4 regions of the Paenarthrobacter sp. YIM B13468 genome follow, and region 4 is predicted to be linked to each of the others. Evidence: riboswitches for the same ligand, from Rfam matches in the RefSeq annotation. Region 4 holds a riboswitch; each other region holds the start of a gene.
The links. A riboswitch is a leader RNA that binds a small molecule or an ion and turns the genes downstream of it on or off. The one in region 4 is predicted to bind S-adenosylmethionine.
Positions count from the first base shown of each region.

Region 1 (7,694 bases), on a different contig from region 4:
CCATCGGCATGGCCAGGCGTGCCCGCGGAGTGGGTTCGCAGGGTAGCCCGCTGCAACGGCTGAAGGCAACGCTTGGACAGAGCTTCGGGCTGCTGGTCCAGGCGGTCCGGCGGGCCTCCCGGCTGGCCATCACCATGGAGGCACGGGGTTTCGGCGGCGGGAAGAGAACGTGGGCCCGGGAATCCACCTACTCCCTCCTGGACGTCTGGGTACTCCTCGGCGGCCTCGTCATCGCTGCCGCTGCGGTACTGACAGCAGTCGGCGCTGGAACGTGGAGTTTCGTCTGGCGTTAGCCAAGATATCGCACTATGCGGGTACTCTGTGATCTTTGCCGCTCAATCAGCGATTTGTTCAGCGCTTCTAGCTCATTTGTGATATTTCTTGAGTATGACGCAACCTACCGCCGAAAATGTGGGCCTCCTGCTCCGCGACGCACGAAGCGAAAAGGGCTGGACGCAGGGGCAGCTGGCTTCTGAGCTGGGAACCAGCCAGAGCGCTATCGCCCGGATGGAGCAGGGCAAGCAGAATCTCAGCCTCAGAATGATCGAACGACTGGAGGCCATCTTCGGCCGTTCCATCGTCAAAGTAGGCAAGCCGCAGATGACCCACCTCCGGGTAGAGGGCGGCCACACGCTGTCCGGCGAAGTGGACGTCAACAGCAGCAAGAATGCCGGTGTCGCCCTGCTATGTGCAAGCCTGATCAACCGGGGGACCACCACGCTGCGTCGCTTGGCACGCATTGAGGAAGTCAACCGGATCGTGGAGGTGCTGACGTCCATCGGCGTCGAATGCACCTGGCTCAACGGCAGCGACCTCCGTATCCGCAGGCCCGAAGTCCTGGACCTTGAATCAATGGACGTGGAGGCAGCTCGGCGCACCCGCAGCGTCATCATGCTGCTCGGCCCGCTCCTGGACGAGACCGACGAATACCTGCTTCCCTATGCCGGTGGATGCGACCTCGGGACGCGCACCGTCGAACCACACATGCAGGCACTGCGCCAGTTCGGGCTCACGGTGGGCGCGAAGTCCGGCTTCTACTCCGTGGTGGCACCCCCTGCCGATGTGCAGGACCGATCTTTCGTCCTCTCCGAACGTGGCGACACCGTCACCGAGAACGCCATTATGGCTGCCGCACACCGCGAGGGCACCACGGTGATCCGCAACGCGAGCCCCAACTACATGGTCCAGGATCTTTGCTTCTACCTGCAGGGCTTGGGTGTGACCATCGAGGGCGTCGGTACCACGACGTTGAAGATCACTGGCCGGTCAGCCATTGACGTGGAGATCGAGTACTTCCCGTCCGAGGATCCCATCGAAGCCATGAGCCTGATCACCGCAGGCATCGTAACGAACTCCGAGGTCACCATCCGCCGGGTTCCCATCGAATTCATGGAAATCGAGCTTGCCACCCTGGAACAGATGGGCCAGAAGCTCGAAATCTCAGGCGAATACATGGCCCGCAATGGGCGGACGCGTTTGGTGGATGTCACTACCAAGCCTTCCGAACTCCACGCGCCGCAGGACAAGATCCACCCCATGCCGTTCCCGGGGCTCAACATCGACAACCTGCCCTTCTTTGCCGTGATCGCGGGCAACGCCGAGGGCCAGACCATGATCCACGACTGGGTCTACGAGAACCGCGCCATCTACCTGACGGAACTCAACAAGCTGGGCGCCCAAGTCCAACTCCTGGACCCGCACCGGATTTACGTCAACGGACCCACCAAGTGGCGGGCCGCGGAGATCGGTTGCCCGCCGGCGCTGCGCCCGGCAGCGTGCCTGCTCCTGGCGATGCTGGCTGCCCGTGGAACCTCGGAGCTTCGCAACATCTACGTCATCGAACGCGGCTATGAGGACCTGGCCGAGCGGCTGAACACCATTGGCGCCAAGGTGGAGTACTTCCAGGACTAGGCCCTCCTGCAACGCGGGGTCACTTAGAGCCCATAATCGACCCTCACATGGGCCGTAAGTGACCCCGGGTTGCTGTATCCGGGATGCCGCATGAAGCAGAATGGTGCCATGCGGACTTTCGGGGTGGAGGAAGAGCTACTCATCGTCGATCCTGTGACCGGCGAGCCCCTGGCTCTCGCGGATGCGCTGCTCGCGGATGCGCTGCTGGCAGGACCGGAAGCGGCGCCTGAAACCGGGATGGGGCTTACCCACGAACTGAAGCTGGAACAGATCGAAACCCAGACCCGTCCGTGCCATACCCACACCGAGCTCCTCCAGCAGATCCGGAGTGGCCGTGCCATGGCCAACGACGCCGCCAGGAAGCACAACGCCCGGGTGGCCGCGATTGCCACCTCGCCCCTGGCCAAGAACACCCATACCACCCCGGATCCCCGCTTCGCGGTGATGCTTGAACGCTTTGGGTTGACGGCCCATGAGCAACTGACCTGCGGTTTCCACGTGCACACCGCCGTGGAGTCACCTGAAGAGGGCGTGGTGGTCCTTGACCACATCCGCGACAAACTTGCTGTTTTGACGGCCCTCAGCGCCAATTCCCCCTACTGGCGTGGGCTGCCTACGGGTTTCGAAAGCTATCGGATCCAGGCCTGGAACCGATGGCCGACGTCCGGGCCTTCGGCCGTTTTTGGCTCGTTGACTGCCTACCGGCGCATGGTCCAGCGCCTCCTGGACACAGGAGTTCTCCTTGACGAGGGCATGATCTACTTCGACGCCCGTATCTCCCGCAACCATCCCACCGTGGAAGTCAGGGTGGCTGACGTCTGCCTCCGTTCGGAGGACGCAGCCGTGATTGCAGTGCTGGTGAGGGCATTGGTTGAGACCGCTTCCCTGGAAATGCTCGACGGCGTTGAGCCCGCCTCGGTGCCGACAGCCCTGCTCCGGATGGCAAGTTGGCAAGCGAGCAATTCGGGACTTGGCGGAGACCTTCTGGACTTCGGCGACTTCCGTCCCCAACCGGCAGCGGACGTTGTCTGGGCTTTGGTGGATTACCTGAGCCCTGTCCTGGATGACCAAGGTGAACTGGAGCTCGTGAAGGCCGGAATCTCGGACATTCTTGAGCGCGGGAACGGAGCCCGGGAGCAACGCGAAGCAGCAGAACGCTTCAACAATCGGCAACGCGACGCCCAAAATCCGCCGGGGAGTCCGCCCAGCAACGAGGCCTTGGGGGCCGTGGTTGGGCATGCGGTGAAGGCGACGATTCGCGGCGCCACCGCAGACTCGCGCAAGGAGCGGGCGCCCATCCTGACCAGGGTCCGCAGGCCCTAGGCTTCTGCTGAGTCAGTCTCTTCCCACGTCATCAGGTACGCCCCCGCTAAGCCTTCGACGAGGTAGAACACGAAAGGCGGGATGTCCTTCTTGGCCACAAGGATGGCGCCGTAGATGGGCGCGCTGGCTGCAGCAGTGACTCCGATCCATCGTTTGGCGGGGGATGCCAGGAGGCTTCCGCCCAGCGCCGCCAAGGCAAGAACGTGGAGCCCAGAGTAGGCCAGGAATGGCGCATTGGATCCGCGGCCGTAGGCAAAGCGTTCCAGGTCCGAGGCCCGACGCGACAAACTGGATACAAAGAGCGGGGCACCTGCGAGCAAGGCGGCCGCGGCTGCAACAGCCCACCGCTTTGCCCGTCCGCCCGGAAGGCGACGGGCAAAGGCTGCGAATCCCACCGGCACCGCGGCGGTTCCAGCAGCAGCGAGGTGCTGCCCTATAACCCAGCCACGCTGCCCGGCCTCGAGCATACCAAGACGTTCGGCGGCACCGGGGGTGATGTAGACGCGCGAGACCGGTGAGATCCCTGCCAACCACACCGCCGTGCCGGCAACGATGACCGTTCCGGCACGGCGATAGGGATGCTTCACGCTCATGGCATGAAGGTTAGACCTGTTTGAGGGCCTTCTCCAGATCCAGGATGAGATCGTCTACGTCCTCAAGCCCCACAGACAACCGGACCACACCATCTGAAAGGCCGATTGCCGCACGCCCCTCCGGTCCCATGGCCCGGTGGGTGGTGGTGGCCGGGTGCGTGATGAGGGACTTGGAGTCGCCCAGGTTGTTGGAAATGTCGATGACGCGCAGTCCGTCCAGCAGCGCGAACGCGGCGTCCTTGGCGGACCGCCCGGACGAGGGCAGCAACTCGAATGTCAGCACGGTACCGCCGGCCTTCATTTGCTTGGCTGCGAGCTCGTACTGAGGGTGCGATTTCAGCAAGGGGTACTTGACCCAGCTGATGGCGGGTTGCTGCTCCAGCCATTCCGCGATTTTCAAAGCGGAGGCCGAACTGTGGTTCACGCGCAAGCCAATGGTTTCCAGGCCCTTGGTCAACACCCAGGCGTTGAACGCGGAGAGCGACGGACCGGTGTGGCGCATCAGCTGCTTGACCGGGCCATCGATGAATTCCTTGGTGCCCAGGATCGCACCGCCCAGGACACGCCCCTGGCCATCGATGTGCTTGGTACCGGAGTACACGATCACGTCCGCGCCCAGCTCGCCGCAACGCTGCAGCAGCGGAGTGGCAAAGACATTGTCGACGACGACGGTGGCTCCCGCAGCATGCGCAAGCTCGCTGACGGCGGCGATGTCCACGATTTCCTGCATGGGGTTGGAGGGCGACTCGAAGAACACGGCGGTGGTCGGTTCTGAGAGGGCAGCACGCCACTGGTCGAGGTCGGGACCATCGACGAATACCGTCTCGACACCCCAGCGCGGCAGGATCTCGTTGAGGATCACGAAGCAGGAGCCGAACAAGGAACGGGCTGCAACCACGCGGTCCCCGGCTGCCAGCAGGGCACCCAAGGCGGTGAAGACCGCAGACATGCCGGACGCCGTCGCAAAGCATGCCTCGGTTCCTTCGAGCAGCCGCAACCGCTCCTGGAACGTGGCCACGGACGGGTTGCCGTAGCGGGAGTAAACGAAACGTTCGTCCTCGCCGGTGAAGGCGCGTTCGGCGGCTGCAGCGGATTCGTAGACGAAGCCGGAGTTCAGGAAAACGGGTTCGGACGTCTCCTGGAAGTTGGTACGGTCAAGGCCACCGCGTACTGCCTGTGTGTCAGGGCTCCAGCTGGCGGCATCGGGATTGAAAGTCACTTAGTCGTTCCCCAGGTTCGTTGGCAGGCCGCGGTTTTTCCAGCCGTTGATGGTGCGTTCGCCGTAGCGGTCCGGGTCACCTTCGAAGCCCTCAAGCACGTTGTAGGCAGTGAACCCGGCCTGCGTCGCGGCGATGGCGGCGGAGATGGAGCGCTGGCCTGAGCGGCAGATGAAAACGAGTTCCACGCCCTCGCCCTCGGGTGCCTGCTGCTGCAAGTCCTCGATGAAGCGGGAGTTGGGGATGCCACCGGCAAGGTTCCACTGAATGAACAGGGGATCATTCTCTGTGGCCTTCGTGTCGGGAATGCCGATGTGGGCCCACTCGGCCTCGGTGCGGACGTCCACCAGGATGGCGCCTTCTTCAAGCTTGGCCCACGCGTCCTGCGGGGTCAGGTCACCTGCGTAACTCATGCGTGTCCCTCGAATGCTTCGTCGTCGTCGTCGTTCTCCAGCTGGTCAACGGCATTCGCGACGGCGGCGTCTGCGTTGGCGATGGCAGCGGGCAGGACGACCGCCTGCGCCACGATGACATCCGTGCCGTTGAACGTGGCTGCCGGGCTGCCGTGGAGCACGTAGCCGTCGGCGAGGGCCGTGGTGATCCGCTCGCAGAATTCACGGGTATCCGGGCCTGTAATCAGGCGGTAGGAGAGTTTTTCTTCAGTGGGTTCAGGCATTGGCTGGTGCTCCTCAGTCACGCTTGCAGTTCGAAGTGTCGATACGCCGAGTAGTCACCTGAGGCACCCCGCCGGAGAGAGGGTTGCCGACCAGCAAGTCAGGGCTTTGCGCTGGTGCTCATTACTCAAGAAAAAAGTAGCATCCCGCGGTGGCGGCCCGCACTTGCAGGCGGTTACGTGCTCGTCATGTTGCGTAACCGGCCGGTGCTGGAGTAGCAGCCCAAATATGACGCCCCGGGAGCATAATTGACGCAGTACGACCCCCTGTAACTTCGCAAGAAATCAGGTCGCGGTGAACGGACAAGGCAGTTCTACACTCAAGTCCATGCTGCATTTTGGATGGTTCGTGGGGCACGGTTTCGGTGTCCAGGGATGGGGAACTCCCGGCTACAGCCTGGGTTACGACTGGAAGAAACCTGCCCTGTATCAAGACGCTGTGCGCGCGTTCGAGCAATCCGGCCTTGACCTTTTCATTATCGAGGACTCCCTCACTGTTCCTGATACTTATGGCGGCTCCGCCGAGGTCTCGCTGGCACACGCCTCCTTTGCGCCCAAGCATGATCCATTGGCCCTGGTGCCGTACCTTCTTTCCGCCACCAAGCACCTTGGAATTGTGCCGACGGTCAGCGCATCGTTCTATCCGCCTTTCACAGCCGCCCGGCTCTTGGCCACGCTGCAGCACTTCTCCGAGGGGCAGCTCGGCTGGAACGTTGTCACCTCCGGCAGTGACCTCGCAGCACAGAATTACGGTTTGGATCAGCAGATTGAACACGACCTTCGGTATGAGAAGGCGGAAGAATTCGTCGACGTCGTCCGGCAGCTTTGGCGCAGCTGGGAACCCGACGCCGTGCTTGAGGACGTTGAGGCGGGCGTGTTCGCCGACCACACCAAAGTGCATCCGATTAACCACCAAGGCGACTTCTTCAAGGTCAGGGGTCCACTAAACACGGCGCCTCTGCCGGAGGAGCCCGTACTGGTCCAGGCCGGTGCTTCTCCTCGGGGCAAAGCGTTCGCGGGTGGGCATGCAGATGTGGCGATCGCCTTGGCGCGTGGCGTTGACGGCATGAAGGCTTACCGGGATTCCATCCGTGCCGAGGCTGCGAAGGCGGGCAGGAACCTCGACGACGTTAAGGTCCTTTTCGTGCTGAAGCCCACGGTGGTTGGTTCATCCGCCGAGGCCGAGGAGTTGCGTGCGCAGCGCCGCGAGCTTACACAGCGTGATATCGACAGCCAGCTCAACTCGATCTCCTACCTCTCTGTGATCGACTTCAAGCAGTTCGACCTCGATGCGCCGTTGCCTGAATTGAGCACCAACAGCAACCAAGGCACGTTGGAGCACTTCGCCAAGGCAGCGCCTCCGGGGTCTACCCTGCGCCAGATCCTGCAGGCACGAAGCGGTGGTGCCGGCGATTCGATTATCGGCACGGTTACCGAGATCGCGGACTATCTTCAAGAAACCGGCGAGGCCGTGGGCGGCGACGGCTTCCTCTTCTCCGGCTTCGTAGACCCCGTGACTGTGCACGGCGTGTTGGACAAGCTCACCCCCGAACTGCGACGCCGTGGCCTGCTGAGGAAGAGTTACGGCGACGGTGGCTTCCGCCAGAATCTTCTGGACTTCTGACGATGTCCTCCGAACCCAGGACCCTGGTGATCGGCACATCGCCCGTGGACCCTGCAAGCGTGGCGCAGGCTGCCTTGAATCCGGCGTTTCACGTGAAACTCAACCACGATGCGTTGTCTTTGATCGGCCGCTCACGCGAAGTGCTGGAGCGCGCTGCGACCTCAGGTCAGAGAGTCTACGGCCTCAACACCCTCCTCGGATCCGGACGCGATACGGCTGTGGAGGAGAAATCGGTCCTTGCCTATCAAATCCAAGTAGTGAGATACCACAACAGTGGTGTGGGCGGCTATCTGGACCGGCCCTCCGCCCGCGCCGTGATCCTCTCCCGGCTCATCGGATTCAGCCGTGGCGGC
Region 1 covers NZ_JBHZPI010000021.1:73,754-81,447, forward strand. The annotation lists gene ACFX4T_RS18830 (energy-coupling factor transporter transmembrane protein EcfT) at 1-293, shown strand, start outside; gene ACFX4T_RS18835 (UDP-N-acetylglucosamine 1-carboxyvinyltransferase) at 388-1,911, shown strand; gene ACFX4T_RS18840 (glutamate--cysteine ligase) at 2,020-3,234, shown strand; gene ACFX4T_RS18845 (hypothetical protein) at 3,231-3,827, opposite strand; gene ACFX4T_RS18850 (O-succinylhomoserine sulfhydrylase) at 3,838-5,046, opposite strand; gene ACFX4T_RS18855 (rhodanese-like domain-containing protein) at 5,047-5,457, opposite strand; gene ACFX4T_RS18860 (DUF1737 domain-containing protein) at 5,454-5,720, opposite strand; SAM riboswitch class IV at 5,735-5,846, opposite strand; gene ACFX4T_RS18865 (NtaA/DmoA family FMN-dependent monooxygenase) at 6,013-7,341, shown strand; gene ACFX4T_RS18870 (aromatic amino acid ammonia-lyase) at 7,344-7,694, shown strand, end outside.
Region 1: linked by a shared signal. The riboswitch ahead of ACFX4T_RS18860 (DUF1737 domain-containing protein) and the one ahead of ACFX4T_RS00800 (aminotransferase class V-fold PLP-dependent enzyme) in region 4 are both predicted to bind S-adenosylmethionine.

Region 2 (7,694 bases), on a different contig from region 4:
ACGGCCGACGGTGCCATGTCCTGGATCAACGTCCCGCCGTAAAGGACGTTCAACAACTGGTGGCCGCGGCAAATCCCCAGCAGCGGAAGGCCGGCGTCGATCGTGGCCCGGGCGACGTCAATGTCCAGATGGTCCTGTTCCGGGTTGACGTCATACACCGAATCCTCCGGATCCTGGCCATAAAGACGCGGTTCCAGGTCCCCGCCACCGGGCAGCAGCACGCCGTCGAGCGTTTTCATGACGGAGGCCAGACGCCCGGCGCTATCAGCGGAAACGGGGGTCAGCAACACGGGCTGCGCGCCCGCTTCACGGAGCAAATCCACAATAAGGGTGAACAGTTGGTTGGCTTCGCCCACGCGGGCGTCAGGATTGTCCGAGCTGCTAAGGCGAACCGGAACTCCGATACGCGGCCGGGCGCCAGCGCCGCCCTCATCTGAAGTCTTCATGCTTCATCATGCAACGGAACATCGCCTTGCGCGTAAACGGGACTCAAGCCGTTGGGCACTACTACGCTGATGCCATGAATCCCTCCGGTGCCTTGAACCCAAGTCCACGGACGCTCGACGTCGAAAGCATCGTCCATTTCGACAAACTGGTTACCTCCGGGGCGGGATCCATGCACGGCTGGCATGCGCAGTCGCTGGACCTTCGCGGACGTTCGCGCGAACTGAAAATGATGGACCCGCAGGGCGCGATCTTCCTGGGATGCACTTTCGACGACGGCATCGAGGAGAGCCTGCGAAGCCGCGGCGCGCTCATCTTTCCCAAGATGCGCGGCGTGCCCTTCAACCCGTATCGCGGCACCCTCTACACGGCCAGCGAACTCTACGAGGACATTTCCACTACCGAGTATGAAGCCACCCTGGACGCGAGAATTTACCAGTGGAGCATCCTTCCGGGAAAGCGGGCAAGCCTTGACGCAACGCTCGCCGCAGCCCTCCACGACCACGCGATCGGCGACGCCCTGGACGAACTGCTGCAAGACGGTGACCTGGCAGGTACCAAACTCGTGGGCGTCATGGGCGGACACGCCGCGCAGCGCGGAACCAAGGAATTCGCCGACGCCGCGCGGCTGGGTCGCTTGCTGGCGCAAGCCGGATTCACAGTGGCAACCGGCGGTGGCCCCGGCGCGATGGAAGCGGCCAACATGGGCGCCTACCTCAGCGGACTGCCCGACGCCGATTCCACCGCAGCGCTGGAAACGCTGGCTTCCATACCGGGGTTCAGGCCCTCGGTGACGGCTTGGGCGCGGCGAGCAGCCGCCGTCGTCGAACGTTACCCAGAAGGCGCAGCGACGCTGGGCATACCCACCTGGTTCTACGGCCACGAACCACCAAACCTGTTCGCCACCCACATCGCCAAGTACTTCGCCAACGCGATCCGGGAAGCGATCCTCCTCGAGCTATGCAACGGCGGGATCGTGTTCCTGCCCGGTTCTGCCGGAACCGTGCAGGAGATCTTCCAGGACGCCTGCGAAAACTATTACGGAGCCCCCGAAACCATCACTCCCATGGTCCTGGTAGGCCGCGACCATTGGGAACACACCTACCCGGCATGGGCGATGCTGCGGAGCCTCGCGGCCGGGAGGCCCATGGCAGACAGGATTTTCCTGGTGGATACTGTGGAGGACGCGCTCGCAGTGGTGGCCGCGGGCTAGAAGTCCTTGCTGCGCGGGCTAGAAGTCTTTGCTGCAGGGACCCGAGCCGAGCTGGGCAAGGCCCGTCTTGTCCCCGGCGGCGTATTCGCGAACCCACGAGGCTTGGTCGTACATCAGCTGGCGGGGGTCATCCACATGGTCCAAACCTAGAACGTGTCCGAGTTCGTGCATGATCACGGCCGTGCCCACTTCCTTGCCCTGGGGTGAGTCCATGATCCCGGCAAACTGCGGTGCATCCAACGATACCGAGCCGGTCACGTAGGCCTTATAGCCGTTGCTGAGGCCGATGGAGGAACTTCCGCCCAAGCCCACTGTTTGTCCGGTCAGCCGCGGCACCTGCTCCGGCGTGGTCCAGGCAATCAGCACAGGCGCCCAGCGGTCACCGTAGGTGGTGGGCTGGTAGCCGGCCCTGTTGCTCGTGGGGATTTCGGACGTCGGACCGTCATAAATGAACTGCAGTCCGGAGGCGAGGCTGGCCTGCCGAACGGCGTCCTCCACCATGGAATACCAGCTCGTTGGGGCCAGATCTGCGTTGACCACGTAGTGGATCGGCCTGCAAGGGGAGTATGCCAGGGGAGTTCCGTCCTCCTTGACGGCCAGGAATTTGTAGGAAGTGCTGGTCCGCTGCAACGGCGCCGGCGTGCCCAGGGGTGCGTCGGCTTCCTCGAAGCCGGGCAGCGGATCCTGACGTTGGCCAAAGGGAACCAGCCCGGGCCGCGGCGCTTGGCTCTGCGTCGTGGAATCGGACCAGAACTGTTGCAGCTCGCCGCTGAAATATGCGCCGGCGCAGACCAAACCGAGAACGCCGAACAGGAACAGGATGGCCGCGATGCTGCTGTGCTTGATGGGGGGCCGGGGCGGCGGCTTGGCGTGCTGCTGGTAAGGCGGCGGGGGATAGGGGTCTGGCCACTCTGGCGACCCATAAGGTTCCATCGAACCCCCTCACGGGACGGCCCACTCGGACGGTGGGGCGCCGCCGTCGGCCGCTTCCGTCAGGATAGAGCCCATGGGGCCGCGAGTCCATGGCGATTCATGAGAAGCCGCGTTGCTTCAGATGTCCTTGCGGCAAGGAGCCGAGGCCAGGAGGTGAAGACCGTTCAGGTCGCCAGCAGCCAATCCGTCAGGAGCGCCGATCTCCGGGTACATCAGCTGAACCGGATCATCGACATGATCCAGACCCATGACGTGCCCCAGTTCGTGCTGCATGACTGCCAGCACGTAGTCCGAACCGCCTTCCTCGGCCAGAAGCTCAGCCACTTGCGGGGTGTCGAGCTCCAGGCTGCCCGTGATGTAGCTCTTGGGACCATTGTTGAGTGAGTACATGGTGCTGCCGCCCGTACCGATGACGGTGTCAGCCAGCGCCGGAGCCGTCTCGGGCGTGGTCCACGAAATCAGCAAGGGTGCCCACCGGTCACCGTACTTGGACGGTTGGTACGGTTCGCGTTTTGCGGTAGGCAACTCATCGGTGCTGCCATCGTTGATGAACTGGATTCCGGATGCCGCGGAGATATTGGCGATTGCGGTGGCAAGCAGGGCATCCGTACCCTCCGGTGCGGTAGCGGCATTCACGACGTAGTGCAGGGGACGGCACGGTGAGTACCCAACCGGAGTGCCGTCGTCGTTGGTTGCCAGGAACTTGTACGAATCGCTGGCGCTGGCTGGGGGCGGCGGCGATGCCAGCGGGGCGTCCGCCTCGTCGATTCCTGGAGGCGGCGCGTCCAGGGCCCGGGCCGGGGTCTGCTGGATCGGCGCGCTTTTGGGCGAATTGGGCAGGGCCACACCCGGAAACAGCCCGATGATTCGCGGATCGCCGTGGAGCAAACCGCTGACAAGGACAGCCACGACGGCGGCGACACCAGCCATGAGGACGCCGCGAAGAATTCGCAGCATTGTGCCCGCACGACGGTGTTTTGGCGCGCGCAACGGCGGCTGCTCCGAATCCACGGTTCTCCATTCCCTACGCCCCGGTCACGCGGGGCTGCGCGGAGGACGAACCAACATTACCGCCTAGACGATCAACGTTCCGAACGCGAGGCCAAGCCCATAAGTGGCGGCCGCGGCACCCAGGCCGATCGCCAGCTGCCGGAAGCCACGGCTCAGCGGTGAGGTCCCGGACAACAGCCCGACGACGGCGCCAGTCGCCAGGAGCGCGATGCCTACCAGAACACCGGCTACTGTCAGTGCCGCCACACCCGTCATGCCGAAAATAAACGGAAGGATCGGCACGATCGCACCCGAGGCGAAAAAGCAGAAGCTGGACATCGCAGCGCCCCAGGCAGAGCCGACTGTTTCGTGGTCATCGGCGGGCTGCTCCTTCTCGGGTTGCAAGGAGAGGCTGGGATCGCAGTCGCAGCTGAAGAGTCCCATGCGCTCGGCGGCGCGGTGCTCGGCGGCCTCGCGGGTCATGCCGCGGGCCAAGTACACCAGCACGAGCTCATTGTGTTCGATGTCCAAAGAAGGGGCCGCTGTGAGGGTAGCCTGCGTGGGCAGCGTGGCGTTAAGCAACTCCCGTTGCGAGCGGACCGAAACGTACTCGCCGGCACCCATGGACAGGGCCCCGGCCAGCAATCCGGCAACACCGCTCATAAGGACCACCGGGCTGGGAACGCCCGTTGCGGCCATGCCCATGACCAGTGAAAGGTTGCTCACCAGGCCGTCGTTGGCCCCAAAAACAGCGGCGCGGAAGGTACCGGAGAGCCTGTTGCGTCCACGGGTGGCCAGGCCCCTGACAACTTCTTCGTGGATTTGTTCGTCGGCAACCATGGCCGGAGTCGCGGCAGGTTCTGCACCGTAGGGGGAACGGCCTTCCGCTCGCTGGGCCAGGGCGAGCACGAACACCGAGCCGAAGTGCCGGGCCAGGAAGCCAAGTAGCTGGCTCCGGGTGGACGCCCCCTTCGGCATTCCAGCGTGCTCTCCGAGGAGCTTCAGCCAGTGTGCCTCATGCCTTCCTTCTGCCTCGGCCAAGGCGAGCAGGATCTGGCGTTCTTCGCCGTCACGACGTTGGGCGAGTTCCCGGTAGACGGCGGCTTCGGCTCGCTCGTCGGCCAGGTATTGACGCCAGCGCCTGATGTCCGCGGACGTGGGCGGGACCGGTTGGGGCGGTGTTCCGGATCCGGGGGCGGGGTCCGGAGCGGGGCTCGACGAACCGTGGGATTCCTGGTGCTTCTGCACTTTTTCTCCTGTGCTGGGTGGGGTAGTTGCGGCCCCATTGCACGCCCACTGTACCGCTTATTGGCGCGGATTTTTGGCCGGTATTCCTTAGTTGGAATGTTCGGCATGCCTTAATTTGCGAAGCTGCAATCCTCTGCTTCGAGCCTTTCCTTGGGTCCATGTTGGCCGCTGCCTTGACCCTCTTCAGGCACAGTGCTCAGATGGAAGGACAGGGGCGGGGGCCCTCCCCGCACTCGGTCAGCAGGCTGCTTGCCAGCCCACCAGACGGAGGTTGCAGCATGGACACCACCGAACCGCACGCCAACCACCCGGAACGGGAGACCATCGAGTCAGACCCCGCCTACGACTACAGCGAAGACCAGGAAGTCGACGAACCCTGGGTGGAGGAAATCGACGTCCCTGAAGACGACGAGCGGGTTGTCCCCCTGGATGAAACCGAAGAATTCCGCGGGGAAGAAGACGAAGAATTCTAGGACTCTTTTCTTCTAGGCAGGGCCCTCCTCATCCAAGGTGAAATGCCGCTCCAGTCCGGCCGGACGCCCCAGCGCTGCAACAGTCACCGTCAAAGTCCTCGACGATGCACACCACCGCGATGGACGCACAGCCTGGGCAAGAGCACGCGCCAACAGCTGCGCTTCAGGGTGCCGGAACCGGGTCAGGCCACCGTTCAGGAACAGGGTCACAGTCCCACGGACAAGGTCGACGCCGGGAATCACCGGAACGGTGGGCGTCTCGGATTTGGTGGGGGTCGTTTGAGTTGGGCTGACTACACCTTGGTACGGCAAGGACTGCTCCTTTAGGGAGTGCTCTTGCCCGCTCGGTTGTCTCTGGTCCGGGGCGGGCCGCTTCCTCATCCGAACCACCCGTGAACATGGGGTTGGTGTGTGGCCAGTCGGAGCTTTGCGCCACCTCTCTTGAAGCTGGGACCACTGTACTGGAGGAGTGCTGTCCTGAAGAACTGCGGGTGGGTTGTTGTGGGGCCCGGTGTGCGTGCCAAGGGGTGTGGATGGGGCGCAGAGTGGGCCTCGCAGCGCGCGAAGCGGGACGGCAAATGCAACGGCGACGCCGCCCCGGAAAGGGGCGGCGCCGCCGTCGAACATTACTCGGGGCTGGGCGTCAGCTAGCTGGCGTTGTGGCTGCTGACCGGGTGGGCCTCCAGCGGCAGTTCTTCCGAGACTGCCCCGGCCACGCGCTTGTCCCAGGCGGCCCGGACTTCGGGTTCGGTGGGCGGCGTGAGGAGGGAGATCACGACATAGGCCACGAACGAGGCCGCCAGGCCGTAGTAGATGGGTTCGTTGGCGTAGACGCCATCGACGCTCGGAATGACTCCAATCGCGAACAGAATCAACAGTGCCAGGGTCAATACAGAGCCCACTGCCATGGACCATGCAGCGGCGATACCGGTTCCGCGCTTCCACACCAGGCCGCCGAGAATCGCGACGAGGAGGCCGCCCACCAGGATGTCGTAGGCAATGGTGAGGGCAACAACCACGTCCTGCGCGGCCATGGAGATCACCACTGCAACGATGCCCAGGCCCAGAACCCAGTAGCGGTTGGCTTTGACGTCGTGCTCAGGGTTTTCGGTGTCGTCGGTGTTGATGCTCTTGCCGAACCAGCTGGCGACGAACGGAACAACATCTGCGCGAGCCACCGTGGCGGCGGCGATCAGGGCACCTGAAGCGGTGGACATCATGGCTGCAACAGCTGCGGCCATGACCAGGCCGCCAATGCCGATGGGCAGGATGTGCGTTGCCACTTCGGCGTACACCACGTCCTTGCCGAGGTTGGCGACATCGATGTTGGGGAGCGCCACCCGGGCGGCCAGGCCGATCAAGGCACCGGCTACACCGTAAAGGATGCAGTAAACGCCGGCGGTCGCTCCACCCCAGCGTGCAACCTTTGGAGTCTTGGCCGTGAAGACGCGCTGCCAGATGTCTTGGCCGATCAGGAGTCCAAGGGTGTAAACGACGAAGTACGTGATGATCGTCTGGACACCGATGCCGTCGATCTGGAAGAAGCTCGCACCGACGCGCTCACGGATACCATCGAGTCCTCCGGCCGCGTTCATGACGAAGGGGAGCATCAGGAAGAAGATGCCTACGGTCTTGATGATGAACTGGACCTGGTCGGCCAGCGTGATGGACCACATGCCACCGATGGTCGAGTAAACAAGCACAATTGCACCGCCGACGGCGATCGCCATCCAGCGTTCCCAGTCGAAGAGGACTACGAAGATGGTGGCGTATGCGCCGGTGGACGTGGCACAGAGCATGAGGGTGTAGGCGAGCATCACGATTCCGGAGGTCTGCGTGGCCTTGCTGCCGTAGCGAAGGCTCAGCATTTGGGAAACCGTATAGATCTTCAGGCGCTGGATGGTGCCAGCAAAGAGCAAGCTCAGCAGGAGGACGCCGGAGCCGATTGCGACTACCAGCCACATCCCTGAGATGCCGAACTTGTAGCCCAAGCCGACGCCGCCGACCGTGGATGCGCCACCAAGGACAACCGCGGCCATGGTGCCTGTGTAAAGGAAGGGTCCCAGGCGGCGGCCTGCCACCAGGAAGTCGCTGTTGTTCTTGGTGCGGGACTTGCCCCACCAGCCGAATGCAAGCATTGCAAGCAGGTACACCACCACAATGGCGATGTTTATGAACGATGAGTCCATGAGTGGCTCCTTGGAGCTGGTGCACGGAGTTTGGGGGTTTCGACGATACTCCTGGGAAGTGCCGAAGTCTCCGTGCTGATGATGGGAGATTGGGGATCGTGTTGTGCCTCACAGACAACACTTGTTGCCTATGAGGATATGTTGTGATGGGAGTAACAGTCAAGGGGCTTTGGTCATCCTCGGGCTGTTAAGGGCTCCGGAGGC
Region 2 covers NZ_JBHZPI010000019.1:16,331-24,024, forward strand. The annotation lists gene ACFX4T_RS17445 (gamma-glutamyl-gamma-aminobutyrate hydrolase family protein) at 1-446, opposite strand, end outside; gene ACFX4T_RS17450 (LOG family protein) at 521-1,657, shown strand; gene ACFX4T_RS17455 (matrixin family metalloprotease) at 1,676-2,590, opposite strand; gene ACFX4T_RS17460 (matrixin family metalloprotease) at 2,708-3,544, opposite strand; gene ACFX4T_RS17465 (VIT1/CCC1 transporter family protein) at 3,665-4,828, opposite strand; gene ACFX4T_RS17470 (hypothetical protein) at 5,107-5,301, shown strand; gene ACFX4T_RS17475 (hypothetical protein) at 5,314-5,613, opposite strand; SAM riboswitch class IV at 5,629-5,748, opposite strand; gene ACFX4T_RS17480 (sodium:solute symporter) at 5,949-7,490, opposite strand.
Region 2: linked by a shared signal. The riboswitch ahead of ACFX4T_RS17475 (hypothetical protein) and the one ahead of ACFX4T_RS00800 (aminotransferase class V-fold PLP-dependent enzyme) in region 4 are both predicted to bind S-adenosylmethionine.

Region 3 (7,694 bases), on a different contig from region 4:
CCGTGAAGGACTGCGCAATGACGAAAAGGGCGCCAACAGCCCCGGCCATGACGTAGAAGGGCGGGAAGCTGCGATTGCGGACCGCCGGAAGGATGCTCTGCAGACCCGACCTGCCTTTGGGCGTAAGGACCGATATCGCCGCGATCACCAACAGGCCTGTGGTGAAGCTCACCACAGAAGCGGTAATGCCGTCCTCCAGCTTGATGGCGAGCGCCCCGTTGATGCGTCCTTGGAGCGGCAAGACCAGGCCTGTGACCAAGGCAAGCGGGAGCCCGAGGGCAAGCGGAATGGTGGGACGGTGGGAAGGATTCGGCACCGTCACCACACTACTTCAGGCATCATTGCTCTATGAGCAACCCGGAAATCGAAGAGATCCCCATCCGCGACGACATGATCCGCCTCGGCCAGCTGCTGAAGCTCGCCAACCTCGTGGAGGACGGCGTTGAAGCAACGGAGCTCATCAAGAACGGCTTGGTCAAGGTCAACGACGAAATCGAAGACCGCCGCGGCCGCCAGCTGCACGCCGGAGACACCGTTACCGTCAACGGCCAGACTGTCCGGATCACCACCGCCTGAAGCAACGCGGGGTCACTTAGGGCCCATGGTGAGGCCATCTATGGGCCGTAAGTGACCCCGCGTTGCTTTAAGACGCGAGGACTTTGTGCGTCAGGAATTCTCCTACATGGCCGATTTCCTGCTGATTAATGCCATGCCACATGCCCGTGTAGAGCACCTTGGTGAGGTCCACGTGCTTGCGCACCCATCCCATGGTGTATTCGATCTTGTCCGGAGTGATGACGGGGTCCTGCTGGTCGCGGCCCCAGAACATCGGCAAGGTGCCGTCCAGTTCGGCATCGCGGAAGGCGGGGTCGTCGCCGGCGTCCACCACAAAACCCGAAAGCCCGACGACGGCAGCGAAGTCCGTGGGACGGTACCGGAGCATGGTGGTCGCCATGGCCATGCCCATGGAGAAGCCGAGGAGCGTCACTGAAGAATGATTGGCTTTGACCGTATCCAACCATTCAAGGGCATACTCCGCGGCAAGCTTTACTGCTTCCAAGGAATAGTCGATTGACGCGGTGAGCGGGAACCAGGTGAAGCCGGGGCCCATGGGCATCGGCGCGCGCAGGGAAGCCACCACAAAGCCCTCGGGAAGCAGGCCGGCGAGGCTGAAGAGATCGTCCTCATTGGAGCCGTAGCCATGCAGCAGCACCAGAAGCGGTTTGCCCTCCCGTTCAGCTTCGTCATGGGACCACAGGACAACGGGCGTGGGGAATGCAACGGCTTCAGTCATGGGTCTATTCTTGCAGTTACTGATGGGTAACAACCTACGGTGGCGTAGGTTCGCAGGTTCAAGGCAGGATGGAAAGCGTGAGTGACGTCAATTCATTGGTGAAGCCGGGCGAACCGGTTCAACCACACCCTTGGAGCCGTTACGTGGCACTGGGGGATTCGTTTACGGAAGGCATCGGTGATCCCGAGCCGCAGAACCCCGGCGGCTTCCGCGGATGGGCTGACCGTGTAGCGGAAGAACTGGGCCGCGGTCATGAGGATTTCGCTTACGCCAATCTTGCTATCCGTGGGCGGCTGCTGCAGCAGATCGTGGATGAACAAATTGCTCCTTGCCTGGAACTCCAGCCGGACCTTGTCTCGATTTCGGCTGGCGGCAACGACCTCATCCGGCCCGGTGGCGACCCGGACCTGTTGGCGGAGAAGCTGGATGCCGCAGTCCAGGAACTGGGCTCCGGTGGTGCCACTGTGGTGTTGTTCAACGGACCGGACACTGCGTCCTCGGTGTTGGGCCGCATCCGCGGCAAGGTGGCCATTTACAACGAAAACCTTAGGACTGTGGCGGCACGGCACGACGCAATCATCGCGGATATGTGGTCCCTGAGGCAGTTGGCCGATCCCCGGATGTGGGACGAAGACCGCCTGCACTTCTCACCGCTGGGACACCACACCATCGCGATGATGGTGCTGGAAGCCCTGAACGTCCAGCACACCCTCGAACCCCTGGTGCCGAAGCCCTTGCCGGTCCGCACCTGGCGTGAGGCCCGTTCCTCGGATCTGGTGTGGGCCCGTGAGTACTTTGTTCCCTGGGTTATCCGCAGGTTGCGGCATCGATCCTCCGGCGACGGTATTACCCCCAAACGCCCGACGCCGGGACCGGTCTTTGGTCCCAACGGCACCATGCTGCCGCGTGGCTAGGGTGAGGGTCGCTTGCAGTGTTGACGCGCGGAAAGAGCTCCGCGATGCACGCTGACATTTCGCTGGCGCCGGACGATATTGTGCGCCTTCGGCTCCGGCGGCAGCAGTTGCGGAATCCCTACGGCGAAACCATTGATGACGTGCTGCGAAACCTCCTTGCGGTGCAGTCGCAGGAATTTCCCTATGCCAGGTGGAGCGTTGCCCAGCGTGCGCCCGGGGTCACCGCCGATGAGGTTGAGCAGGCGGTGGCTGAGGGCGGGATCCTCCGGACGCATATCCTGCGGCCGACGTGGCATTTTGTGCACCGCGACGATCTCGGCTGGTTGATGGGGTTGTCTGCGGAGCGCCTTCATCAAGGCAACAAGGGCATGTACAGGCAGACGGGAGTTGATGAGCACGCCGCCGCCCGCAGCGGGCACATCCTTGCCGAGGCGGTGGCCGGTGGAGCCCACAAAACGCGCGAAGAATTAGCCGGGGTACTGGAACAGGCAGGCTTTCCTGGCAAAGGGCTTGGCTTCGTTTACCACCTCATGCACGCGGAGATCAGCAAAATCCTGGTGAGCGGCGCCCCGGTCCGTTCTGCAGGGGGTGCACTGAAACAGACGTACGCCTTGTTCGACGAACGTGTGCCCGATAATGGCAGTGCATCGTTGACGGGCGACGACCGGGAATGGGCTTTGGGCCAGCTGGCCCTGCGGTACTTCACCAGCCGGGGTCCTGCCACCATCAAGGACTGTGCCGCGTGGTCGGGACTGACCATGAAAGATGTACGGCTTGGCTTACAGATAGCTGAAGAGTCCATGCCTGGCGCCTTGGCGACTGTGGCAATTGACGGCCTGGATTTCTACTTGCCAGCCGAAGACGTGGAAGCACTTGCAGTGACTCCCCCGCCAACTGATGATGGGCCGCTCCTCCCCCGCGCCGATCTCATCCAGTGCTACGACGAGTACGTGATGGGCTATTCCCAATCGAGGCATTACCTCGGTGGAAGGGCGCCCTATTTGCCGGAGGGTGATGCTCCCATTCACGTGGTGTTGCTGGATGGCAGGTTGGCCGGATGGTGGCGCCACGGCTTCTCCGGCGGGATCTGCGAACTCGACATCAGGATGAACAGGCCGGTCACAACAGCCGAACAACAAGCCCTGGATGCAGAAGTGGAACGCTACGGGAGGTTCCTGGGCATGGAGACAAAGCTCGTGTGAAAGTGCGGGACTAAGCTGGGTTAAGACCTAGGAGGCTTGCACCGTGAACAATCTGATCTTCTGGATCATCGTCTGCTCGTGGCTGATTCCCATGGGGATCCGCCTTTACAACCGGTCCCGGGCCCGCCGGCTTCAGGACCGTAATTTCCCGGGCCCAAACTATCCGGGCCCCGGCTATCCTCCGCAGAATCTTCCCGGACCGGGTTACCCGCAGCAGAATTATCCGGCACCGCCATATCCCACCCAGAACTACCCGGGCTATCCCGGGGAACCCACCACCATCCGCCCTGCCGATGCCCCACCGCCGCCAGGACCGGCGTCGAACGCTTCTTCACCTACGTTTCCGAGCCACAGCGGCTCTGAGCAGCAAGGATTCCGCGCGCGAAAGCTCGCCGAACTGGACCTCAAGTTCAGCAACGGCGAGATCGCGATGGAGGACTACATGAAGCAGCGCGGCGACATCATGAACGGATGAGCCGGCTTAGGCGAAGAAAGCCTCGCGTAGTTGGGCTGACAGCTGCCCGATTTCGGTGAGGAAGCCATCGTGTCCGATGGGGGCTTCGATCACGTGGACGGGCACATTGCCTGGCAGATTTTTTGCCAGTTCCAATGACTGGGCCGGAAAATAAAGGCGGTCGGAGTCGACGGCTGCCACAAAGAATTCAGCAGTGGCGCTGGCCAGGGCTTCCTGCAACGTGCCCCGGCCCCGGCTGATGTCGTGGGACATGAGTGCCTCGGTGATGGCGATGTAACTGTTCGCATCGAACCGGCGCACCAGCTTGGTGCCTTGGTGGTCGAGGTAGCTTTCCACCTGGTAGCGGCCACGCTCCCCGAGGACCGGAGCGGCCAGGGGCGTCTCTTGGTGCTGGGCTTCCCGGCCGAAACGGAAATCAAGCTCCAGCGCTGACCGGTACGTGATGTGCGCTATGCGTCGGGCCAGGGCAAGGCCCGCCTCCGGTGTTGGTCCGCCGTAGTAATCGCCGTTGTTGAAGTTCGGGTCCTGGCGGATGGCGAGCGTCTGCGACTGGGCGAAAGCGATTTGCTCGGCCGTGCTGTAGGCGCCGACAGAAATAACCGCGCACCGCTGTACACGCTCAGGGAAGGTCACCGCCCATTCAAGTGCCCGCGCCCCACCCATGGAACCACCAAGGACGGCGTGCCATGCCTTGATCCCCAACGCATCCGCGAGACGGGCTTCAGCCACCGTGCTGTCGCGCAAAGTTATCAGCGGGAACCGGGATCCCCAAGGCCGCCCGTCCGGCGCCTCGGACGACGGGCCCGTACTGCCGTAACAGCCGCCCACAATGTTGATGGAGATGACGAAGAACCGGTTGGTGTCGATCGTCGCACCGGGGCCAACGAGTTGCTCCCACCAGCCTTCCTCATCGGTGGCACCGCGGGCCACGTGTGTGCTTCCCGTCAATGCGTGCTGAACCAGGACGGCGTTGGACGCATCCTCGTTCAACTGACCCCAGGTTTCGTAGGCAAGCACAACGTCCGGGAGAAAACCGCCGGCTTCAAGTTCCAGCGAACCTACACCGGCGTACTTGACCGTCCCGTCTTCTTTGCCTGGTTTGGGGGGTGCTGTAGCAGTAATGGTCATTCCTTTGACACCTAACCTCGCGCTTGCCTGCCGCCTTGCGTGCGACAGGCCAGGTCTTCACCCGGGGCACCCCACCGCGGAGGAGGGTTGCCGGCCAGCAAGCCGGGGCTGTCACTGGCACTCATGACCTAATACGTAGAGTCTAGGAAAAATACCGCTGTTTTGGCGAAGAATGTGACAGCTGTGTGACGGTTTGGGGCCGCTTCGTTCAGGAACACGCACTGCGGAGGGCCGCCCGGCGAATTTTCGTCGACGGGCGGCCAGGCCGCGCACCGGCTGTCTTAACGGCTCAAACGCGAGGTTCAGCTGCCGTAATCGGACGCCCCCTAAGCGCCTTTGGCAGCCCGGAAACCGGCCTCAAGATCAGCAATAATGTCGTCCACGTGCTCTATTCCCACGGACAGGCGGACAAGGCCTGGATTCACGCCCGCAACCAACTGCTGTTCGGCCGTGAGCTGGCTGTGGGTAGTCGACGCCGGGTGGATAACCAGCGAGCGGACGTCACCAATGTTGGCAACATGGGAGTGCAACTCCAGGCCATCGACGAATCGCTTGCCGGCCTCGACGCCACCCTTGATGTTGAATGCCACCACTGCACCGGTACCCCTGGGCCCGTACTTGCGGCCACGGTCGTACCAAGGGCTGGACGGCAGACCCGCGAAGGCGACTGACTCGACGTCGTCGTGGGCTTCCAACCACTCAGCTACTTTGGTGGCGTTCGAGACGTGGCGCTCGACCCGCAGGCTCAGGGTTTCCAGCCCCTGGGCGATGAGGAAGGCGTTGAACGGGGAAACCGCCGAACCCAGATCGCGCAGCAATTGCACGCGCGCCTTGAGAATGTAGGAGAGGTTGGCTCCGAGCGCGCCGTCCTTGCCGAGGTCGCGGGCGTAAACGAGTCCGTTGTAGCTGGGGTCGGGAGTATTGAATCCAGGGAAGCGCTCCGGGTCCTTGCCGAAGTCAAAGTTTCCGGAGTCCACGATCACGCCGGCGATCGCTGCGCCGTGGCCGCCCAGATACTTGGTAGCCGAGTGCACCACGATGTCCGCACCCCACTCGATGGGACGGATGAGGTAGGGGGTGGCGAGCGTGTTATCCACGATGAGCGGCACACCAGCCTCATGCGCGGTGCGCGAAATGCCCTCGATGTCCAGCACGTCTTGGCGCGGATTGGACACCACCTCGCCGAAGAACAGCTTGGTGTTGGGCTGCACGGCGTCCCGCCACTGGTCCAGGTTGTCCGGATCCTCCACGAACGTCACGGAGATGCCGAACTTCTTCAGCGTGTGCGCCAGCAGGTTGTAGGTGCCGCCATAAAGGCTGGGACTGGCGACGACGTGGTCTCCGGCCTCGGCAATGTTCAGGATGGCGAAGGTTTCCGCGGCCTGTCCTGAGCTAAGGAGCAACGCGCCCAGCCCGCCTTCGAGGCTGGCGATCCGTTGCTCCACGGCATCCTGTGTTGGGTTGCCGATACGAGTGTAGATCGGGGCGAGCTCGGCCAGTGCAAAGCGGTTGGCTGCGCTCTCTGCGCTCGGGAAAACGAAGGACGTGGTCTGGTAGATCGGAAGCGACCGCGCTCCCGTGGCAGAGTCAGGCTCCTGGCCTGCGTGGATCTGGCGGGTTTCGAAAGACCATCCTTGGGACATTGAATTCTCCTCTTAGTGGCGCGCGGATTTGCCGTTGATCGCTGTAGGCGTGGGCTGGGGCCAGTCTAGGAAGCGCCCGGGGACTTGGACAGTTTTGTGACGAAGACAGTATTTTTCAGTCTTTACGCGACCCGGCGTGACGCGTTCCGGTAGCGCGGAATAACGTCCCATGTTAGTTAGGCTCGCCTTAGCTGAGACCCCGATCACAAAGTGCCAAGATGAAGCCATGCGCATGGATCACGTCTCTTACGCTTGTGAACGAGATGGCCTTTTGGCCACTACCGAACGAATTTCCGCAGCTCTGGGAGTGGACGCAGTCCGGGGCGGAGTGCACCCGCGCTTCGGCACCCGGAACATGATCATTCCCTTGGCGGATAACAAATACCTGGAAGTCGTAGAGGTCCTGGACCACCCTGCTTCTGACAAGGCACCCTTTGGCCAGGCAGTCCGCGCACGCTCGGCGGCTGGCGGCGGTTGGATGGGCTGGTGCGTCGCCGTTGACGACCTCGCCCCCTTCGAGGAACGCCTCGGCCGCTCCGCTGTTCCGGGCAACCGCAAGTTCCCGGATGGCCGCGAACTCGTGTGGCAGCAGATCGGCATTCTCGGCTTGATCGCCGATCCCCAGGTGCCGTACCTGCTCAAGTGGGAGGGCGATCCCTCACTGCACCCGTCCAAGGTCTACGAGAGTGACGTCAAGATGTCTAGCCTCACGATTGCGGGCTCGGCGGAACGCGTTACCGAATGGCTGGGCGAACCCGTGGAGAAGCCACTCGAGGACGTCGCTGTCCAGTGGATGGCCCCGCACGGTACGCCTGGCATCATGTCCGTCACTTTCGAAACCGCATCCGGCGCCGTCACCATCTGACGCACGCCTTCAAGCTTCGGCCGCCATCAGCGGGTGCCAACGACGTCACCCACCGATGGCGGCCGAATTTCTCTTTAAGGGTCCACTAGCTTCAAGGATCCCTACCCCAGGCCTATCGCCTTGCCGAAGAGGCTAAAGCCAACGAACGCGACGATGTCCAGCAGCGCATGTGC
Region 3 covers NZ_JBHZPI010000007.1:157,099-164,792, reverse strand. The annotation lists gene ACFX4T_RS09110 (DMT family transporter) at 1-325, opposite strand, end outside; gene ACFX4T_RS09105 (RNA-binding S4 domain-containing protein) at 349-576, shown strand; gene ACFX4T_RS09100 (alpha/beta hydrolase) at 644-1,294, opposite strand; gene ACFX4T_RS09095 (SGNH/GDSL hydrolase family protein) at 1,363-2,208, shown strand; gene ACFX4T_RS09090 (winged helix DNA-binding domain-containing protein) at 2,253-3,410, shown strand; gene ACFX4T_RS09085 (hypothetical protein) at 3,454-3,885, shown strand; gene ACFX4T_RS09080 (homoserine O-acetyltransferase) at 3,892-5,013, opposite strand; SAM riboswitch class IV at 5,028-5,142, opposite strand; gene ACFX4T_RS09075 (bifunctional o-acetylhomoserine/o-acetylserine sulfhydrylase) at 5,340-6,656, opposite strand; gene ACFX4T_RS09070 (VOC family protein) at 6,883-7,521, shown strand; gene ACFX4T_RS09065 (CPBP family intramembrane glutamic endopeptidase) at 7,623-7,694, opposite strand, start outside.
Region 3: linked by a shared signal. The riboswitch ahead of ACFX4T_RS09080 (homoserine O-acetyltransferase) and the one ahead of ACFX4T_RS00800 (aminotransferase class V-fold PLP-dependent enzyme) in region 4 are both predicted to bind S-adenosylmethionine.

Region 4 (7,694 bases):
CTCAAACCCACGCCGCCACCCGCCATTTTGGGTAACGCCGATTCGTTACGGGTTGGCCAACTGGTGATCGCGGTGGGCAACCCGCTGGGCCTTGCGGGATCCGTGACTGCCGGCGTGGTCAGCGGCCTGGGACGATCCATCCCTGTCCGTGCAGGGGAGCACCGGCGGGTGATTGAGGATGTCATCCAGACTGACGCTGCCCTTAATCCGGGCAACTCCGGTGGTGCGCTGGCCGACACCCGTGGCCGCATCGTGGGCATCAACACGGCCATTGCTGGACTGGGCCTTGGACTCGCCGTACCTATTAATAGGACAACCCAACGGATTATCGCCTCCCTGCTCAAGGATGGGAGGGTGCGCCGCGCCTACTTGGGTTTGGTGAGTACGCCGATCCCGCTCGATGCCAGTGCGGTGGTGCGGACTGGCCAGAAAGAGGGCCTCCGTGTGGTGGAGGTCATCGCCGGCTCGCCTGCGGAATTATCGGGGCTCCAGCCAGGGGACCTGGTGCTTCGGGCCCAGGGCAGGGCTGTATCAAGTGCAGAGAGTCTGCAGAAGTTGCTTTTTGCCGAGGCCATAGGCGAACCATTCCCCTTGACCGTGCTGCGGGACGGCAAAACGGTACAGCTGATGGCCGTTCCCTCGGAGATGAGCCAGCAATGACGAGCCAGCAACAATGAGCCGAGCCTAGGCCTGATCCTCGCGGACATCGACCACGCCCACAAAGCGGCTGCCGACGCCTTCATATTCGCTGCGCACGTCACCAAGGAACAGTTCCGGCAGTTCACTGTTCTTATGGTGCCCACAAAAGACGAACGAGAAGTTGGGCCACCACTTTTTGGGCCGCACCGCCTCTGAGTACCCGCACACTGCGCAGGTCAGATGCACCCAAACTGGCCGTTTGCCCGTCCGGTTGGCACGTGACTGGACCAGCCAGGCTGGTGGATTGTCCTGGAGGCTACGAAGTTCCGCTTCTGACAGCCGTGACGGGATGCCGTGGCGCTGGGCCATTTCCATGGAGATATCAAGGGCCAATGCTGCGTCACGTCTACTAATCACTGTTTAACGATACGGGACTTCGCCATGGACGAATGCCGCGTAAGCTGTCCACATGACGGACGCAGCGGCCTTGCTGCCGAGAACGCCCCTTCAAAAGCGCGTGCTCGTGGTGGCTATTGTGGCTTCCTTTATCGCCATCCTGGACGGCTTCGTGGTGAACCTCGCATTGCCGGCCATCGGGCGCGAACTCGGCGGTGGCCTGGTCATCCAGCAATGGGTGGTGGATGCCTATCTGTTGACCCTCGGGGCCCTCATCCTTGTGGCCGGTTCATTGTCGGACCATTTTGGGCGGGCGCGGATCCTCCAATGGGGGCTGGCGGGCTTTGCGCTGACCTCGGTGATGTGCGGCCTGGCATGGAACGGGGAGGTCCTGGTGGTATCCCGTGCGCTTCAAGGTATCGCAGGCGCCCTCCTTGTGCCCAGTTCGTTGGCCATGATCATTACGTCGTTTTCTGGCCCCTCCCAGTCCAAAGCCATAGGCCAATGGTCCGGATGGACGAGCGCCGCTGCCATCGTGGCACCACTGATTGGCGGAGTCTCCGTGGACCTGCTGTCGTGGCGGGTTATTTTCTTCATCAACGTCATACCTGCTGTCGCTATCTGGCCCATGCTCGCAGGTCTTCGCGCCTCGGATGCGGCCAGGGACAAGAGCAAGCGAATCGACTACCTCGGTGCCGTGCTGGCCATGATTGGGCTAGGTGGTCCCGTCTATGCATTCATTGAACAGGGCCGGATGGGTTGGATGAGCGTCCAGGTATGGCTGCCGCTCCTAGTCGGTGCCATGGCGATGGTGTTGTTCCTGGTCCACGAGGCCAGGACCAGGGAGCCGATGTTGCCGTTGAGGCTGTTTGCCATAAGGAACTTTGGTTGGGGCAACCTTGCAACGCTCGCGATTTACGGTGGGATATCGCTAGGATTCTTTGTCCTGGGCATCTATCTCCAGCAGGTTGGGGGCATGGGGGCTACCATAGCGGGAATCGCCCTGCTTCCGGCGACCGTCATCCTGATGCTGACTGCGTCCTACTTCGGTGGGCTGGCTGGAAAGTATGGTCCTCGATGGTTCATGACAGTGGGGCCGCTGTTATGCGGTGTGGGCTTTCTGATGTCCCTCTCCATCCAGGAGCCTCTGAATTACTGGACCCAAGTGTTGCCGGGGCAGATCGTCTTCGGCGTGGGACTTACCACTCTCGTTGCGCCACTCACCGCCGCAATTCTAGGCGCGGTACCGCAAGAGGAGGCAGGGATCAGCTCCGCGGTAAACAATGCCGTGGCACGTATCGCAGGTCTGATCTGCATTGCCTTTGCCGGCCTGATCGTTGGTCCGGTGTTTACACGGGAGGGCTTGTACAACGCCTTGATTGTCACAGCGGCCCTGTTCGTTGTCGGGGGCGTGGCGTCCGCCGTCGGGATCCGTAACCCGCTTACCGAAGCGGCAGTTACCGCTGACAGCGCCCCGGATACCGCGTCCGACGACGGCGGGTCGGCCGACCAGCACAGCTAGCCGATGCACTGTGCATAGTCAACGCGGCACAGTCAGCGCAGCACAGTCAGCGCGCGGGAAGCACGCAGCCTTCGTGGACTTCGGCGCTTTGGACCCAAAGTGCCGCTGTAACTTCGTCCGCGAGATCGAATTCGCGCCGCTGGGGTCCGCTGCCAATCCGGACCACCAAGGCTCCGCCGAATGGTTTGCGCCCCACCACCTCCACAGGAGCATCCAAGGTGATCTCTTCCGACGCGAGATAGCGAAGAAGATCTGGATTTTCGTCGCTGATTCGGGTGATGCGGCCTGAGTGGCCTTCGTCCAACTCGATCATGCGGTACGCGTGAGGGAGTTCCACCGATCCGTCAGCCGAGGGAATCGGGTCGCCGTGAGGATCCCGGAGGGGATGGCCAAGCTTGGCGGCCATGCGCTCGATGAAGGTATCGGACACCGCGTGTTCCAACATCTCAGCTTCATCATGGACTTCGTCCCAGCTGTAACCGAGTTCGTCAACGAGGTAAGTCTCAATCAGGCGGTGCCGCCGGACCATGGACAGCGCCAGTCGCATGCCCTCCGGAGTCAGCCTGATGGCACTGTAGGGTTGGTGGTCCACCAAGCCTTGGTCCTTGAGTTTGCGGACCATTTCAGACACCGAGGAATTGGCAACGCCAAGCCGCAGGGCAAGCTGCGAGGACGTAATGGGTTTGTCCTGCCACTCCGTATAGGAGTAGATGACCTTAACGTAGTCCTCGATCGAGGAGGAGGGCGTACTGGTCTTCACACACCAAGCCTACCGTGGCGGGACGCCGTGGATCTTGCGTGCCCGCCAGGTGGTCGTTAGGTACGGCAACCCAACTAGTTGGCCTGGGGTATGGCCGAGATGATCGTAGAGGTACCACTCCAGGTTTCCCATGACCTTTGCGCGGGTGGCTTCATTTGCGCGGAGGTAGTAGCTGCGCGATTTTGTGAGCTCCATGATGTCCTCCGGTGACACCGCGTCCTCCCAGCTGGTGAGATGGCTCTCCAAGTCCGTGAATTCCGGTCCGATAACTGGCCGGAAACCGGGCTTGTGCACATCTCCGGCGTGCATGATTCGTGACAACCTGTGAACCCAGGGCACGGAAGTGTCCAGCTGGTTCCAAATGAGGCCAAGGACTCCATAGGGACGGAGGATCCGGGCAATCTCTTTGCTGGCTTTCATCGGGTCACACCAATGCCATGCTTGGGCAACGCTGACGACGTCGAATGCTGAGTCCCCCAGCCCCGTGGCCTCGGCTGTACCCTCCAACACCTCAACGCCGGGATAGGACTTTCGAAGTTGCTCCAGCATGTCTGTGGAAGGATCGACGGCGACCACTTGCAGGCCGCGTTCCACGAGCAACGCCGTGAATTTTCCTGTGCCTGCACCAATATCAGCTGCGGATTTCGCTCCAGGAGGAAGAAGCCAATCCACTGAGTCTGTGGGATATCCGGGCCGAACCCGATCGTAGTGTTCGCCGCCGTCCTGGAAGCTCTGGCCCAGTTCGTGGCGTCGCGTGGCATGCAGCTTGGGACCACCCGGCCTGCCAGCGCTGCTGGAAAGAAGGCTGCCGGAAACACTTCCGCCGGAATCCCGAGGGGAACGCACGGCCACGCACTGACTCCTTTACCGCGAACGCCATTTACCCTACGAATTTACCGCACGGGCGACAATGATGATCCCGGCCTGGGCCAAGGCACCGCTGACCAAACTGTGGCAGTGTTTAGTCGATCGTGCAGGGTGCAGCCCCTGCGGTGCCCGGGGTGTTTGGTGCCCATTCCGGATAGGTGCGGTGGTCATTGGCCGGTACCCATCGGCCCTCATCCACTACATAGTCCCAACCGAGACCCGTGCGCTTGAGTTCTTCGATACCAGCGAGCAGTCGTGTGGCATCCTCCAGACGCGAGCCTACGCCGAAGCTGGCTCGCAGAGAGCCCGAAGGGAGGCCGAGCCGCTTGAGGAGGGGATGGGCGCAGAAGCGCCCGTCACGAAGTCCTACGCCGTGTTCGGCGGCGAGGTAGGCGGCGACCAGCCCGGCGTCGAATCCTTCCACGGAGAAGTTGACCACGCCGATGGTGTCCTCGGAGTCGCTGAAGATCCGGTGAACGGTCACGCCGTCGATTGCTTCAAGTCCCTGTACGAGGTATGAGCGGATGGCAGCTTCATGGGCGTGCCAGGCCTCTTGATCCAAGTCGGCGAGCACCTGCGTCGCACGGGCCAGTGTTGCCGCGCCGAGGACGTTGGGGGAGCCGCCCTCATGGCGTGCAGGACCGGAAGCCCAGCTGACCGAGTCCAAGCGGGCTTCACGAACGGCGCCACCGCCAGCAAGGTGGGGAGTGCCGGCGTCAAGCCAGTCAGGACGACCCACAACAACACCGGCGCCGAACGGAGCGTAGAGCTTGTGCCCGGAGAACACGATGTAGTCGACGTCTGCTGCGGCGATGTCGATGCGGCGGTGGGGGGCAAGCTGAGCGGCGTCCACCACAATCCGGGCTCCGTATTCGTGCGCAAGTGCCGCGAGCTCCGCGATCGGCAGGATTTCACCGGTCACGTTCGAGGCCCCCGTGACCGCCAGCAGTGACACGCCGCCTTGGCTGAGTTCCTCGCGGAGCTTGGCCACGGTAGCTGTCAGTGTCGAAGCAGCTACGACACTGCGGTGAGGGACACCCTGCCAGGGGAGGAGATTGGCATGGTGCTCGATGTCCAGGTAAAGGACCTCGCCCGTTGGCTTTCCGTCCAGCTGAGGGAGGCAGCCCGCCAACAGGTTCAGTGAGTCCGTGGTGTTCCGGGTGAAGATCACGGAATCGTCGGGACGGCCACCAACGAACTCCCGGACGATGTCGCGGGAATTCTCGTAGACCGAGGTGCTGATCTGGGAAGCGTAGCCCGCGCCGCGGTGGACACTGGCGTAGTAGGGGAGGATCTCGTTGAGATACGCAGAAACGATTGTCAAGGCTGGAGCGGATGCTCCGTAGTCAAGGTTGGCGTAGCGGACGTGGCCACCCTGGATCAGGGGAGCTTGCAGCTCTGCACCTGTGACGGCGGCCAGGGGCCTGCCTGCAGCGGCTTCGTGCCTTGCTTCTTCGACCACAAGGGACGTCAGATCGGTGGAGTTGAACGTAGCAGTGCTCATGGGACCTCACTCAGGAGGGACCCCCTACGGGGATCCGCGCTTGCCGCATCCGTTCCGGACCGGCCGGGTCGTCACCCGGGGCACCCCACCGCGAATGGAGGGTTGCCGGCCAGCAAACCGGGGTTTAGCGCTGGCACTCGTGACCTGTAAAGAGGTTAGGTCACGCCTCTGGCCTGTTCCAAAGTCGCCCGCTTTGTTAAGCACATTGTTACGAAGGGTCTTCAAACTGGGCTTTGGGCGAAGAAAAGTCGGCGGATGCCCCGAAAAGGAGGCACCCGCCGTCGAAAATTCTGTGCAAAGCCTGTTTGCTTGTTGGTGCTGCTGGGTCAGAGGAGGTCATCCAGGGCAGGGTTGAGCCGCTTGAGGACCTCTGAATGCAGGATGGAGTTGGTGGCCAGGGCGTTGCCGCCGAAGGGGCCGTCCTCGCCTTCCAACGAGGTGAACCGGCCGCCGGCTTCCGTCACAATGGGAACGAGTGCTGCCATATCGTAAAGATTCAACTCTGGCTCGCAGGCGATATCCACAGCCCCCTCGGCAACCAGGCAATAGGACCAGAAGTCGCCGTAGGCGCGCGTGCGCCAGATGTCTTCCGTCAGCCCCAGGAATTCGTCCAGATTGCCGCGTTCCTTCCAACCGGAGAGGCTGGAATATGACATTGAGGCATCCGCCAACCGCGACACGTTTGACACCTTGAGCCGGGTGGCTGAAGCCAGTGAGCGGCCCATATAGGCGCCCATGTCCTTTGCTGCCCACCAACGCTTGCCCAGCGCGGGAGCGCTGACAACCCCAACGACCGGCTCGCCTTCGTCAACGAGTGCAATCAGGGTGGCCCACACGGGAACGCCCCGAACGAAGTTCTTGGTTCCGTCGATGGGGTCGATGATCCAACGCCGGGAGCCGTGGCCGCTGCTGCCGAACTCCTCGCCGAGGACGGCGTCACGGGGGCGGGAACGCGACAATTGGCCACGGATGGCTTCTTCCGCAGCCTTGTCGGCATCCGTCACGGGCGTGAGGTCAGGCTTGGTCTCGATCTGCAGATCCAAGGCCTTGAAGCGGTCCATGGTTTGGGCGTCCACGGAATCCGCCAGCACGTGGGCCAGTCGCAGGTCGTCGTTGTAGCTGGAAACGGGTTGGGTCATGCCACCAAACTATCGTGAAACGTTCCCTGCAGTTGGATCGTGGTGCACCGACACTTAGTTGACGGTACCGAGTTCCTTGGTCTCTTTCGCTTCCAACCGCGGGTCCGCGCCCAGCAGTCGCCGGAGCGAAGACAAGCGGGCCACTCCGGAAGGACCGGCATGTCCCTCGTTCACCCACCCGTCAAGTCCGCAATTAATGGCGCTGGCATCGTGCTTGCAACCGCGGTCGCAAGTTTCGGTGCCAGGTTCCAAATCGGGGAAGGAATGCAGGATGCGGTCGGGGTCCACGTGTGCCAGGCCGAAGGAGCGGATACCGGGTGTATCGATGATCCAGCTACCGGGAGGTGCGTCTGCCAGCTTCAGGGCCAACGCCGACGACGACGTGTGCCGGCCCCGCCCGGTGACGGCGTTGACACCACCGGTAGCACGCTCGGCTCCTGTGAGGGCATTAACCATGGTGGACTTGCCGACGCCCGAATGGCCCAGCATGACAGTCACTTTTCCATCAAGGTGGGCCCGCAATTCGGCAACGGCGCGGCTGTCCAGCCGCGCTGACAGTCCGTCGTCAGAGCGGGCGTCAATGCCGGACGCTTCATCGTCTGCCGTACGGCTGATGATGATGGGAAAGTCCAGGCTGAGATAGTTGGACAACAGCTCGGCAGGGTCCTTGACGTCTGCTTTGGTGACGAGCAGCAGGGGCTCGATACCGGCGTCGTAGGCTGCAACCAAGGCGCGATCGATAAAGCCGGTTCGGGGCTCCGGATTGGCCGCGGCGACCACCACCACAAGTTGGTCTGCGTTGGCCACCACCACTCTTTCGATGGGGTCGGTATCATCAGCGCTGCGCCGGAGCAGCGTCCTGCGCTC
Region 4 covers NZ_JBHZPI010000001.1:172,864-180,557, forward strand. The annotation lists gene ACFX4T_RS00775 (S1C family serine protease) at 1-660, shown strand, start outside; gene ACFX4T_RS00780 (hypothetical protein) at 685-1,014, opposite strand; gene ACFX4T_RS00785 (MFS transporter) at 1,109-2,557, shown strand; gene ACFX4T_RS00790 (metal-dependent transcriptional regulator) at 2,604-3,317, opposite strand; gene ACFX4T_RS00795 (class I SAM-dependent methyltransferase) at 3,327-4,082, opposite strand; gene ACFX4T_RS00800 (aminotransferase class V-fold PLP-dependent enzyme) at 4,279-5,688, opposite strand; SAM riboswitch class IV at 5,720-5,833, opposite strand; gene hisN (histidinol-phosphatase) at 6,015-6,827, opposite strand; gene rsgA (ribosome small subunit-dependent GTPase A) at 6,882-7,694, opposite strand, start outside.